Regions from separate parts of the Streptomyces sp. LE64 genome, predicted to be linked through region 1. Evidence: riboswitches for the same ligand, from Rfam matches in the RefSeq annotation. Region 1 holds a riboswitch; the other holds the start of a gene.
The links. A riboswitch is a leader RNA that binds a small molecule or an ion and turns the genes downstream of it on or off. The one in region 1 is predicted to bind glycine.
Positions count from the first base shown of each region.

Region 2: another riboswitch for glycine. It lies ahead of gcvP (aminomethyl-transferring glycine dehydrogenase); the one in region 1 lies ahead of gcvT (glycine cleavage system aminomethyltransferase GcvT).

Region 1 covers NZ_CP199708.1:4,820,810-4,826,517, forward strand. Annotated here, with positions in the region: gene glyA (serine hydroxymethyltransferase) at 1-1,218, opposite strand, end outside; gene gcvH (glycine cleavage system protein GcvH) at 1,240-1,620, opposite strand; gene gcvT (glycine cleavage system aminomethyltransferase GcvT) at 1,794-2,909, opposite strand; glycine riboswitch at 2,942-3,062, opposite strand; glycine riboswitch at 3,063-3,156, opposite strand; gene ACSMX9_RS21810 (AAA family ATPase) at 3,366-4,085, shown strand; gene ACSMX9_RS21815 (enhanced serine sensitivity protein SseB) at 4,190-4,972, shown strand; gene ACSMX9_RS21820 (enhanced serine sensitivity protein SseB C-terminal domain-containing protein) at 5,153-5,708, shown strand, end outside.
Region 2 covers NZ_CP199708.1:543,519-549,226, reverse strand. Annotated here, with positions in the region: gene ACSMX9_RS02350 (MerR family transcriptional regulator) at 1-599, shown strand, start outside; gene ACSMX9_RS02345 (DNA polymerase IV) at 664-2,103, shown strand; gene ACSMX9_RS02340 (PRC-barrel domain-containing protein) at 2,013-2,396, opposite strand; glycine riboswitch at 2,509-2,604, shown strand; gene gcvP (aminomethyl-transferring glycine dehydrogenase) at 2,776-5,661, shown strand.

The DNA.
Region 1 (5,708 bases):
CTTCAGCGCCGCGGCGACCGTCTCGTCGTACGAGGGCTTCAGCGTCTCGGCGATCACGTCGGCGACCTCGCGGAAGTCCTCGGCGGTGAAGCCGCGGGTGGCGAGCGCCGGGGTGCCGATCCGTAGGCCGGAGGTGACCATCGGGGGCCGCGGGTCGTTCGGGACGGCGTTGCGGTTGACGGTGATGCCGACCTCGTGGAGGCGGTCCTCGGCCTGCTGGCCGTCCAGCTCGGACTCGCGCAGGTCGACCAGGACGAGGTGCACGTCCGTGCCGCCGGACAGCACGTTCACGCCGGCCGCGCGGGCGTCCTCGCCCACCAGGCGCTCGGCCAGGATGCGGGCGCCCTCCAGGGTGCGCTGCTGGCGCTCCTTGAACTCCTCCGAGGCGGCGACCTTGAAGGCGACGGCCTTGGCGGCGACCACGTGCTCCAGCGGACCGCCCTGCTGGCCCGGGAAGACCGCGGAGTTGATCTTCTTGGCCAGCTCCTGGGTGGAGAGGATCACCCCGCCGCGCGGACCGCCGAGGGTCTTGTGCGTGGTGGTGGTGACGACATGGGCGTGCGGCACCGGGTTGGGGTGCAGTCCGGCCGCGACCAGGCCCGCGAAGTGCGCCATGTCGACCATCAGGTAGGCGCCGACCTCCTCCGCGATGCGGCGGAAGGCGGCGAAGTCGAGCTGGCGCGGGTAGGCGGACCAGCCCGCGACGATCAGCTTCGGCTTGGACTCCTTGGCGAGCCGCTCGACCTCGGCCATGTCGACCTGGCCGGTGGCGTCGTCCACGTGGTAGGCGACCACGTTGTAGAGCTTGCCGGAGAAGTTGATCTTCATGCCGTGGGTCAGGTGCCCGCCGTGGGCGAGGTTCAGACCCATGATCGTGTCGCCCGGCTTGAGCAGCGCGAACATCGCCGCCGCGTTGGCCTGGGCACCGGAGTGCGGCTGCACGTTGGCGTGCTCGGCGCCGAACAGCTCCTTGATCCGGTCGATCGCGATCTGCTCGACCACGTCGACGTGCTCACAGCCGCCGTAGTAGCGGCGGCCCGGGTAGCCCTCCGCGTACTTGTTGGTGAGCACCGAGCCCTGGGCCTCCATGACGGCGACCGGGGCGAAGTTCTCCGACGCGATCATTTCCAGGGTCGACTGCTGGCGGCGCAGTTCGGCGTCGACGGCGGCGGCGACGTCCGGGTCCAGCTCGTGCAGAGGCGTGTTCAGAAGCGACATCAGATGATCCCTAGTTGTGGGTCAGCCCGCGGAAAAGGCGGTGTAGTCGTCGGCGGTGAGCAGGTCCTCCGGCTCGGCCGCGACCCGCACCTTGAACAACCAGCCGCCCTCGAAGGGCGCGGAGTTCACCAGGGACGGGTCGTCCACCACGTCCTGGTTGGACTCCGTGACCTCGCCGGTCACCGGGGAGTACAGGTCGCTGACCGACTTCGTCGACTCCAGCTCGCCGCAGGTCTCGCCCGCGGTCACCTGCTGGCCCACCTCGGGGAGCTGGGCGTAGACGACGTCACCGAGCGCACCGGCGGCGAACTCGGTGATGCCGACCGTGGCCACGCCTTCGCCGTCGGGGGCCGACAGCCACTCGTGCTCCTTGCTGTAGCGAAGCTGCTGGGGGTTGCTCATGGTGGGAATTCTCCTGTACGCGGGGGAGTGCTGAGGAACGGGATGTCTGGCATGTGAGACGAGCGCCGGGATGCGCGTCCCGGCGCACGGGCGGCGAACGTCATGTACCGCGCGGGGACCCGGTGGAACCGGAGCGCGGTGCATCCGGGCGGGCCCGGTGGTGCGCGCGGAAACTACTTCCGGCGGCGGTAGAAGGGCAGTGCCACCACCCGGTACGGCTCGTGCGTACCGCGGATGTCCACCCCGACCCCGGCGGTGCCCGGCTCGGCGTGCGCGGCGTCGACGTACGCCATGGCGATCGGCTGGCCGAGGGTGGGGGAGGGCGCGCCCGAGGTGACCTCGCCGATCACCGTGCCGTCCGCGACCACCGCGAACCCGGCGCGCGGTACCCGCCGGCCCTCGGCGACCAGGCCGACCAGCTTGCGCGGGGGGTTCGCCGCGGCCTTCTCGGCGGCGGCCTCCAGCGCCGCCCGGCCGACGAAGTCGCCCTCCTTCTCGAACTTCACCACCCGGCCGAGACCCGCGTCGAAGGGGGTCAGCCCGGTGGTCAGCTCGTGCCCGTACAGCGGCATGCCCGCCTCCAGGCGCAGGGTGTCCCGGCAGGACAGTCCGCAGGGCACCAGCCCGACCGGGGCGCCCGCCTTGGTGAGCGCCCGCCACACGCCCTCCGCGTGCTCGGGAGCGACGAAGAGTTCGAAGCCGTCCTCCCCGGTGTAGCCGGTGCGGGCGATCAGCGCGGGGACCCCGGCGACCGTGCCGGGCAGCCCGGCGTAGTACTTCAACCCGTCCAGGTCGGCGTCCGTGACGGCGGCCAGGACGCCCGGCGCCTCGGGGCCCTGCACCGCGATCAGCGCGTAGGCGTCCCGGTCGTCGCGGACCTCCGCGTCGAAGCCCGCGGCCCGCTCGCGCAGCGCGTCCAGCACCGTCTGGGCGTTGCCGGCGTTGGCGACCACCAGGTACTCCGTCTCCCCGGTGCGGTAGACGATCAGGTCGTCCAGGATGCCGCCGTCCTCGCGGCAGATCATCGTGTACCGGGCGCGCCCCGTGGCGACGGTGCCGAGGTTGCCGACCAGCGCGTGGTCCAGCAGGTCCACCGCCTGCGTGCCGGTGACGGTGATCTCCCCCATGTGGGAGAGGTCGAACAGCCCGGCGCGGGTGCGCACGGCGTGGTGCTCGTCCCGTTCGCTGCCGTAGCGCAGGGGCATGTCCCAGCCCGCGAAGTCGGTCATGGTGGCACCGAGCGATCGGTGCAGCGCGTCCAGCGCGGTACGGCGGGGGGCGGTGCTCATGAAGGTGCTCCCAGGGCATGACGGCGAGATGGTCCTCCCCATCTGTCATCGGACCTGAGAGGTTCGCCGGGAGCCACGCCGCTGGGCGGCGGTCCGGTTTGCACCTTGGGTGGGACCGCGCGTACGACGTCGCGGTCCGCTTTTCAGATGTGCCTCGCCCGCGCGGTATCTGGGCCTGAGAGATTCAAGGGAGGGACTTGCTCCTTCGGCGCCCCGGTACGGCCGGGGGCTCTCCCGCGCGGGTTCAAGCGGCCGGTATGCAGTTGGCGGGCACATCATTGCACGCCCGCGCCGCCTTGGGCAGGGCGGCGTCCCCCCGACCCCGCGGCATCGGCCCGGGGCAGTTCCCGTCACGGGCCCGTGGCCGTATCCGTACGCGATCCGGACCCGCGAAATTACCCGCTCTTTACACTCTACGGGGAAGGCTCACGTGACGGACTGGAGGGGACGATCACGGTGAACACGACGAGGGGGTACGCGAGCGCCGCTGGCGTGGCGCTGCCCGAGCAGGCGGGTGCCGCCGCCGCGCGGGCGCGCGCGGAGCGGGCCGCCGCGGTGGTCCGGGACCTACGGGACCGGGCCGGCCGCGGGCCGCACGCGCTCCGGTTCGCCCCCGGTGACCTGGTGGTGGTGTCCGGGCTGCCGGGCAGCGGCAAGTCCACGCTGATGTCGCGCACGGTCCGCGACACCTCGGTCAGCCTCGTCCGCGCCGCCCTCGCGACCCCCGTCGCCCCGGCCCGGCGCATCGACTCCCAGGACACCCGCGACCGCTGGGCCCGCCGGATGCCCGCCGCCCTGCCGTACGCCCTGTACCGGCCGCTGGTGCGGGTCGCGCACTTCGCCGGCTTGCGGCGGGCGCTGCGCTCCGGGGAGAGCGTGGTGGTCCACGACTGCGGCACCCAGGCGTGGGTGCGCCGCTGGCTGGCCCGCGAGGCCCGGGCCCGCGGCACCCGACTGCACCTGCTGCTGCTCGACGTGGCGCCGGACACCGCCCTCGACGGGCAGCGCCAGCGGGGCCGGGGTGTGTCCCGGTACGCCTTCGCCCGCCACCGGCGGGCGATCGGCCGGCTGGTGGGGGACGCGCAGCGCGGGGTGCTGCCGGCCGGCTGCTCCTCCGCGGTGCTGCTCGACCGGGCGGCGGGCGGGGCGCTGCGGTCCATCCGCTTCGACGCGTAGGCCCGGACGGCAGCGCCGCCCGGCCCGAACGGGCGCCGGACGCCCGGAGCTTCGCGTTAGGGTGCCTGGCGCAGACGCAGCGCGGCACGAGCAGGTGGTTGACGATGGAGATTCCGGCCCAGACGCCCCAGCCCCCCACGGTCCCGGGTCCGCCCGGGGCCTGGCCGGTGAACGAGTTGGAGGAGGTGCTCGCCGCCTCCGTGGGGGTGCCCGGGGCCGCCCCGCGGATCGTCGAGGTGCTCGGCCGCAGCCGGATCTGGGTGCCGCTGCCGGCCGGCGGGGACGCCACCAGCACCACCCTGGACCTGCCCACCGTGGAGGTCGACGGCCAGGCATACGTGCCGGTCTTCACCTCCGCCGAGCAGTTCCGCCAGGTGGTGGGCGACCGGATGGGCGGCACCGTGGCGCCCGCCGTCGAGTTCGCCCGCGGACTGCCGCCCCAACTCGGCCTGGTCCTCAACCCGGACGGCACGGTGGGCGTTCCGCTGCCGCCGCCGGCCGTCGCGGAGCTGTGCCGCGCCGGTCGCACCGCCCTGGACGGCCCCACCAGCGGCGGTCGGGTCCGGCTCTTCCCGCCCGACTGGAAGGAGGACCCGATGGACTTCCTCGCCGCCGCCGGGGAGGAGTTCGCCGCGGTGGGCACGGTCACCACCGCCCGCCGCTGCCTGGCCAGCGTGGAGGGCGGCGCCCCGAGCCTGTTCATCGGGGTGGAACTCGACCAGTGCGAGGGCTCGGCCCGGGAACTGCCGTTGGACGCGCTGGGACGTGCGCTCGGACGGGTGCCCGTCGCCTGGGGGGTCAACCTGATCCTGCTGGACGTGGCGCGGGACCCGGTGGCCGACTGGATGCGCGAGCAGCTCCGCCCCTTCTACGTGCGGGAGCCCTGAGTGCGCCCGATACCACCAGCTGTGACGGACCTGGGACCGAGGCGTCGGCCGCGCCGGGGCGGCGCCGCTTAAGCTGGGTGGCACGGCCGGGCGGGGCCGTACGACCTGCCGGGCCGCGGTGGGCGTGTCGGGTTCGGAACCGCGCCGTGCTGTTCCGACGGGTCGAAGGGGCGGTCAAGGGTGAGTGCGTCGGGCACGGCTGCGGCCGGGCGGATCGAGCACATGCTGCGCCAGGTGACGCCCGGGCGCTACGACGCGTACGAGGCACTGCTGCACGCCCTCGCCGACCCCGCCGGCCGGGTCCGGATGCTGCTGTGGCACGGCCGGCCCGGAGCGCCGGACGCCCAGTACGGCAACATGGAACTCGACGGCCTGGGCTACGCGCCCTGCGTGACCTCGGCCCAGGAACTCTCCGCGAGCGGATGGAACCGCTCCTACGAGGTGGCTCCCGTCGCCGAGGTGGCCCGGGCGCTCTACCCCGACCGGTACGGCCTGTGGCTCAACCCGCACGCCAGCGGCGGCGGGGTCGGCGTCCCGTGGGCGGACCTGCGGCGGATCGCCCTGGGCCTGGACCGGCATCCGGCCGGGCCGCTGCGGATCGGCGAACCCGCCATCGAGATCCCGCAGTTCTACGCGGTGCTGGGGCAGAACGCGCACCGCACCCCCGCCGTCCGCTCGCTGCGCCGCGCCTGGGTGCAGCCGGCGCTCGGCGCCCCGTACCTGGCGATCGGGCTGG
Region 2 (5,708 bases), 4.3 Mb from region 1:
GACGGATCCTGGGGGAAGGCGGCCCGTACGCGCTCCACGACGGTCGGGTCGGCCAGGTGCCGCCCCGTCCCCTCCCGGTGCCCGAGAACGACGCCCGGCGCGCCGCGGAACCGCTCGGCTACCGGGGTCCCACCGCGTGTGCCGCCGCCGGCATCACCTACCGCCAGTTGGACTACTGGGCCCGCACCGGTCTGGTGGAGCCCAGCGTTCGGCCTGCACAGGGCTCCGGCACCCAGCGGCTGTACAGCTTCCGGGACGTGGTCGTCCTCAAGATCGTGAAGCGGTTCCTGGACACGGGCGTGTCCCTCCAGAACATCCGGGCGGCCGTCCAGCACCTGCGGGAGCGCGGATTCCGCGACCTGGAGCGGCTGACGCTGATGAGCGACGGCGCCACCGTCTACGAGTGCAGTTCGCCCGACGAGGTGCACAAGTTGCTCCAGGGCGGCCAGGGCGTCTTCGGCATCGCCGTCGGCGTGGTCTGGCAGGACGTCGAGAGCGCCCTGTCCCAACTGCACGGCGAGCGCGTCGACACGGGGGAGACCTTGATCGGCCACAATCCGGCGGACGAGCTCGCCCGGCGCCGCAACCGCGCCGGCTGACCTCGCGGGAGGCCGCCCCCGGGTCGCCGGGGCGTTGTCACCGCCGTAGTGCAGCATCGGAGGGGTGAGGAACCAGCCCACCATCCTGCACCTGGACATGGATGCCTTCTACGCCTCAGCGGAGCAGGCCGCCAAGCCCAGCCTGCGCGGGAAGGCCGTGGTGGTGGGCGGCATCGGCCCGCGGGGGGTGGTGGCCACCGCGTCCTACGAGGCACGCCGGTTCGGGGTCCGCTCGGCGATGCCCACGGCCCAGGCCCGCAGGCTCGCTCCGAACGCCGCCTACCTGGTGCCCCGCTTCGGCTTCTACCGGGAGATCAGCGACCGGGTGATGAGCATGTTGCGGGAGTTGTCCCCGCTGGTGGAGCCGCTCAGCCTGGACGAGGCCTTCGTGGACCTGGAGGCGGGCGACACGGCCCGGGACGAGGCGTCCGCCCGCGCGGTGGGCACCCGACTGCGCGCCGACATCCGGGCTGCCACGGGGCTGACCGGGTCGGTCGGGCTGGCCGCCTCCAAGATGGTCGCCAAGATCGCATCGGAGGAGGCCAAACCGGACGGTCTGCTGCTGGTGCGGGCGGGCACCGAACGGGCCCTGCTGGCCCCCATGGCGGTCCGGGTGCTGCCGGGGGTGGGGCCCGCCACCGGCGACCACCTGCGCCGGGCGGGCATCAGCACCGTCGGCGAACTCGCCGAGGCCGGTGAGGACGAACTGGTGCGGCTGCTGGGCAAGGCCCACGGGGCGGGCCTGTACGCGATGGCCCTCGCCCGCGACGAGCGGCCGGTGGTGGCCGAACGGGAGACGAAGTCGGTGTCCGTGGAGGACACGTACGACGTCGACATCCACGACCGGACCCGGGTGCGGCTGGAGGTGCAACGGCTCGCCGAACGGTGCGTGCGACGGCTGCGGGACTCCGGCCATTCGGGCCGCACCGTGGTGCTCAAGGTGCGCCGCTACGACTTCTCGACGCTCACCCGCTCCGAGACGCTGCGCGGCCCCACCGACGACCCCAGGGTGGTCCGCGAGGCGGCCGGCCGCCTGCTGGAGTCGGTGGACACCACCGGCGGCGTGCGGCTCCTCGGCGTGGGCGTCAGCGGCCTCGCCGACTACACCCAGGAGGACCTGTTCGCGCAGGCAGCCGGGGAGCACCCGCCCGAGGTGCCCGACGACGCGGAGGCCGATCCGGGGGCCGAAGGCCCGCAGGACCCCGCGTCGCCCGCCCGCGCGTCCTCCCGGTGGGCGGCCGGACACGACGTCCACCACGCCGTCCACGGGCCGGGCTGGGTCCAGGGCAGCGGGGTGGGGCGGGTGACGGTGCGCTTCGAGACCCCGGACTCCCCGCCGGGCCGGGTGCGGACCTTCGCCGTGGACGACCCCGACCTCACCCCCTCCGACCCGGTCCCCCTGGTGGCGGACGGTTACCGCTCCCCGGACGGCTCGGGCTCGTCCCCCGGGCCGGCGGCCCACTCGCCGACATCGGGGCCGGGGGAGGCCACGTCGAGCCCGTAGTGGTGGTAGAGCCGCAGCTCCTGTTCGGGGGAGAGGTGGCGTCCCACGCCGAAGTCCGGGGCGTCCCTGATCAGGGCGCGCTCGAAGGGAACCCGGAGGGTGCCCGCCACCAGTTCGCTGGGCTCCAGGGGGACGAACGCGTCCCGGCTGAACAGACCCGTCCGGATCGCCGCCCACTCCGGCACTCCCGTGGCGTCGTCGAGGTAGACCTCGTCCACGGTGCCGATCCTCGTACCGTGGAGGTCGAACGCCTTGCGGCCGATCAGGTTGCGCGGATCGATGTCGGTCTGCACGTGCCCTCCAGCTCGTCGCAACTCATCCGTCAGCACCACGAAAGAGCACATTTCCGCAGGCGGCCACTCGAAGCCCCGTGCGAAGAGCCGCTGGTAGGCTGGAAGCGGCTGTCGACCCCGTGCGGGAGAGCTCCCCGGCCACGGTCGGGGGCGCCGAAGGAGCAAATCCTCCCCGGAATCTCTCAGGCCCCAGTACCGCGCGGGTGAGGTCACTCTGGAAAGCAGGGCGGGCGGTTTCCGGACCTCCGCCCTCACCGACGGTGAAAGTCGGGCCGCGCGCCCGGTGAAGCTCTCAGGTTGAGATGACAGAGGGGGAGGCCGTCCGGGCACCCGCGTCATGGTGCCCCTCGCAGGTCGTACCGACCAGGAGGCCCCCGCAATGACTGTCAACCGTCCCCCGCTCTCCCAGCTCGAACAGGGCATTCCGTTCGAGCGGCGCCACATCGGCCCCGATGCGGAAGCCCGTGCCAAGATGCTCGCCCAGGTCGGGTACGGTTCGCTGGACGAACTGACGGCCACCGCGGTCCCCGACGTCATCAAGAACGCCGAGGCGCTCGACCTGCCGGCGGCCCGCACCGAGGCCGAGGTCCTCGCCGAACTGCGCTCCCTCGCCGACCGCAACGACGTCCTCGGCTCCATGATCGGCCTGGGTTACTACGGCACCTTCACCCCGCCGGTCATCCTCCGCAACGTCATGGAGAACCCGGCCTGGTACACCGCCTACACGCCGTACCAGCCGGAGATCTCGCAGGGCCGCCTGGAGGCCCTGCTGAACTTCCAGACGACGGTGGCCGAACTGACCGGGCTGCCCACGTCCGGAGCCTCCCTCCTGGACGAGGGGACCGCCGCCGCCGAGGCCATGGCGCTCTCCCGCCGGGTCGGCAAGGTCAAGGGCGGCGTCTTCCTCGTCGACGCGGACACCCTGCCCCAGACGGTCGCCGTCATCCGAACCCGCGCCGAACCCACCGGGGTGGAGGTCGTCGTCGCCGACCTGACCGCCGGCATCCCCACCGAGGTCGCCGAGCGGGGCGTCACCGGCGTCCTGCTCCAGTACCCGGGGGCCTCCGGGGCCGTGCTCGACCTGCGCCCCGTCATCGAACAGGCCCACGAACTGGGCGCCGTCGTCACCGTCGCCGCCGACCTGCTCGCCCTCACCCTGCTGACCCCGCCCGGCGAACTGGGCGCGGACATCGCCGTCGGCACGACCCAGCGCTTCGGCGTGCCCATGGGCTTCGGCGGCCCGCACGCCGGCTACCTGGCGGTGCACGAGAAGTTCGCCCGCAACCTGCCCGGCCGGCTCGTCGGCGTGTCCGTCGACCGCGACGGCGACCGCGCCTACCGGCTCGCGCTCCAGACCCGCGAACAGCACATCCGCCGCGAGAAGGCCACCAGCAACATCTGCACCGCCCAGGTGCTGCTCGCCGTGATGGCCGGTATGTACGCCGTGTACCACGGGCCGGAGGGCCTGCGGACCATCGCCCGCCGCACCCACCGCCACGCCGCGGTCCTCGCGGCGGGCCTGCGGGCCGCCGGTGTCGAGGTGGTGCACGGCGCGTTCTTCGACACGGTGACGGCACGGGTGCCCGGCAGGGCCGCCGCCGTCGTGGCCGCGGCCCGCGAGGACGGGGTCAACCTGCGGCTGGTGGACGCCGACCACGTCGGCGTGGCCTGCGACGAGACCACCACCCGCGAGCAACTCGGGACGGTCTGGACCGCCTTCGGAGCCGACGCCGACGTCGAGGGTTTGGACGCAACGGTCCCGGACGCCCTGCCGGCGGCGCTGCTGCGCACCGACGACTACCTGACGCACCCCGTCTTCCACCAGTACCGCTCCGAGACGGCGATGCTGCGCTACCTGCGCCGGCTCTCCGACCGGGACTACGCCCTCGACCGGGGCATGATCCCGCTCGGTTCCTGCACGATGAAGCTGAACGCCACCACCGAGATGGAACCGGTCACCTGGCCGGAGTTCGGGCAGCTGCACCCCTTCGCCCCCGCCGAGCAGGCCCAGGGGTACCTGACGCTGATCCGGGAACTGGAGGACCGGCTCGCCGAGGTCACCGGCTACGACAAGGTGTCCCTCCAGCCGAACGCGGGGTCGCAGGGCGAACTGGCCGGTCTGCTCGCGGTGCGCGGCTACCACCGGGCGCGCGGGGAGGAACAGCGCACGGTCTGCCTGATCCCCTCCTCGGCGCACGGGACGAACGCGGCGAGCGCGGTCATGGCGGGGATGCGGGTGGTCGTCGTGGCGACCGCCGACGACGGCGAGGTGGACGTCGACGACCTGCGGGCCAAGATCGAGCGGCACCGCGAGGAACTGGCCGTCCTGATGATCACGTATCCGTCGACGCACGGGGTGTTCGAGGAGCACGTCGCCGACATCTGCGCGGCCGTGCACGATGCGGGCGGCCAGGTCTACGTCGACGGCGCCAACCTCAACGCGCTGGTCGGGCTGGCCAAGCCGGGGCGGTTCGGCGGCGACGTCTCGCACCTGAACCTGCACAAGACCTTCTGCATCCCGCACGGGGGCGGCGGGCCCGGGGTCGGGCCGGTGGCGGTGCGAGCCCATCTCGCACCCCATCTGCCGAACCACCCGCTCCAGCCGGCGGCCGGACCGGACACGGGCGTGGGGCCGATCTCGGCCGCGCCGTGGGGTTCGGCGGGGATCCTGCCCATCTCCTGGGCGTACGTGCGCCTCATGGGCGGTGAAGGGCTCAAGCGGGCCACCCAGGTGGCGGTGCTGTCCGCGAACTACGTCGCCAAGCGCCTGGAGCCGCACTACCCGGTCCTCTACACCGGTCCGGGAGGTCTGGTCGCCCACGAGTGCATCATCGACCTGCGGCCGCTCACCAAGGCGACCGGCGTGACGGTCGACGACGTGGCCAAGCGGCTGATCGACTACGGCTTCCACGCGCCCACGATGTCGTTCCCGGTGGCGGGCACCCTGATGATCGAGCCCACCGAGAGCGAGGACCTCACGGAACTCGACCGCTTCTGCGAGGCGATGATCGCCATTCGGGCGGAGATCGAGAAGGTGGCGTCCGGACAGTGGCCGGCCGAGGACAACCCGCTGTGCAACGCGCCCCACACCGCACGTTCCCTGGCCGGCGTGTGGGAGCACCCCTACGAGCGGGACGTGGCGGTCTTCCCGGCCGGGGTGTCGCCCGCGGACAAGTACTGGCCGCCGGTGCGGCGGATCGACCAGGCGTACGGCGACCGCAACCTGGTGTGCTCCTGCCCGCCGGTGGACGCCTACGGGGAGTGAACCGCCGGCAGGGCTTGACATGCTGACGGACCGGTCGGGCGGCCACG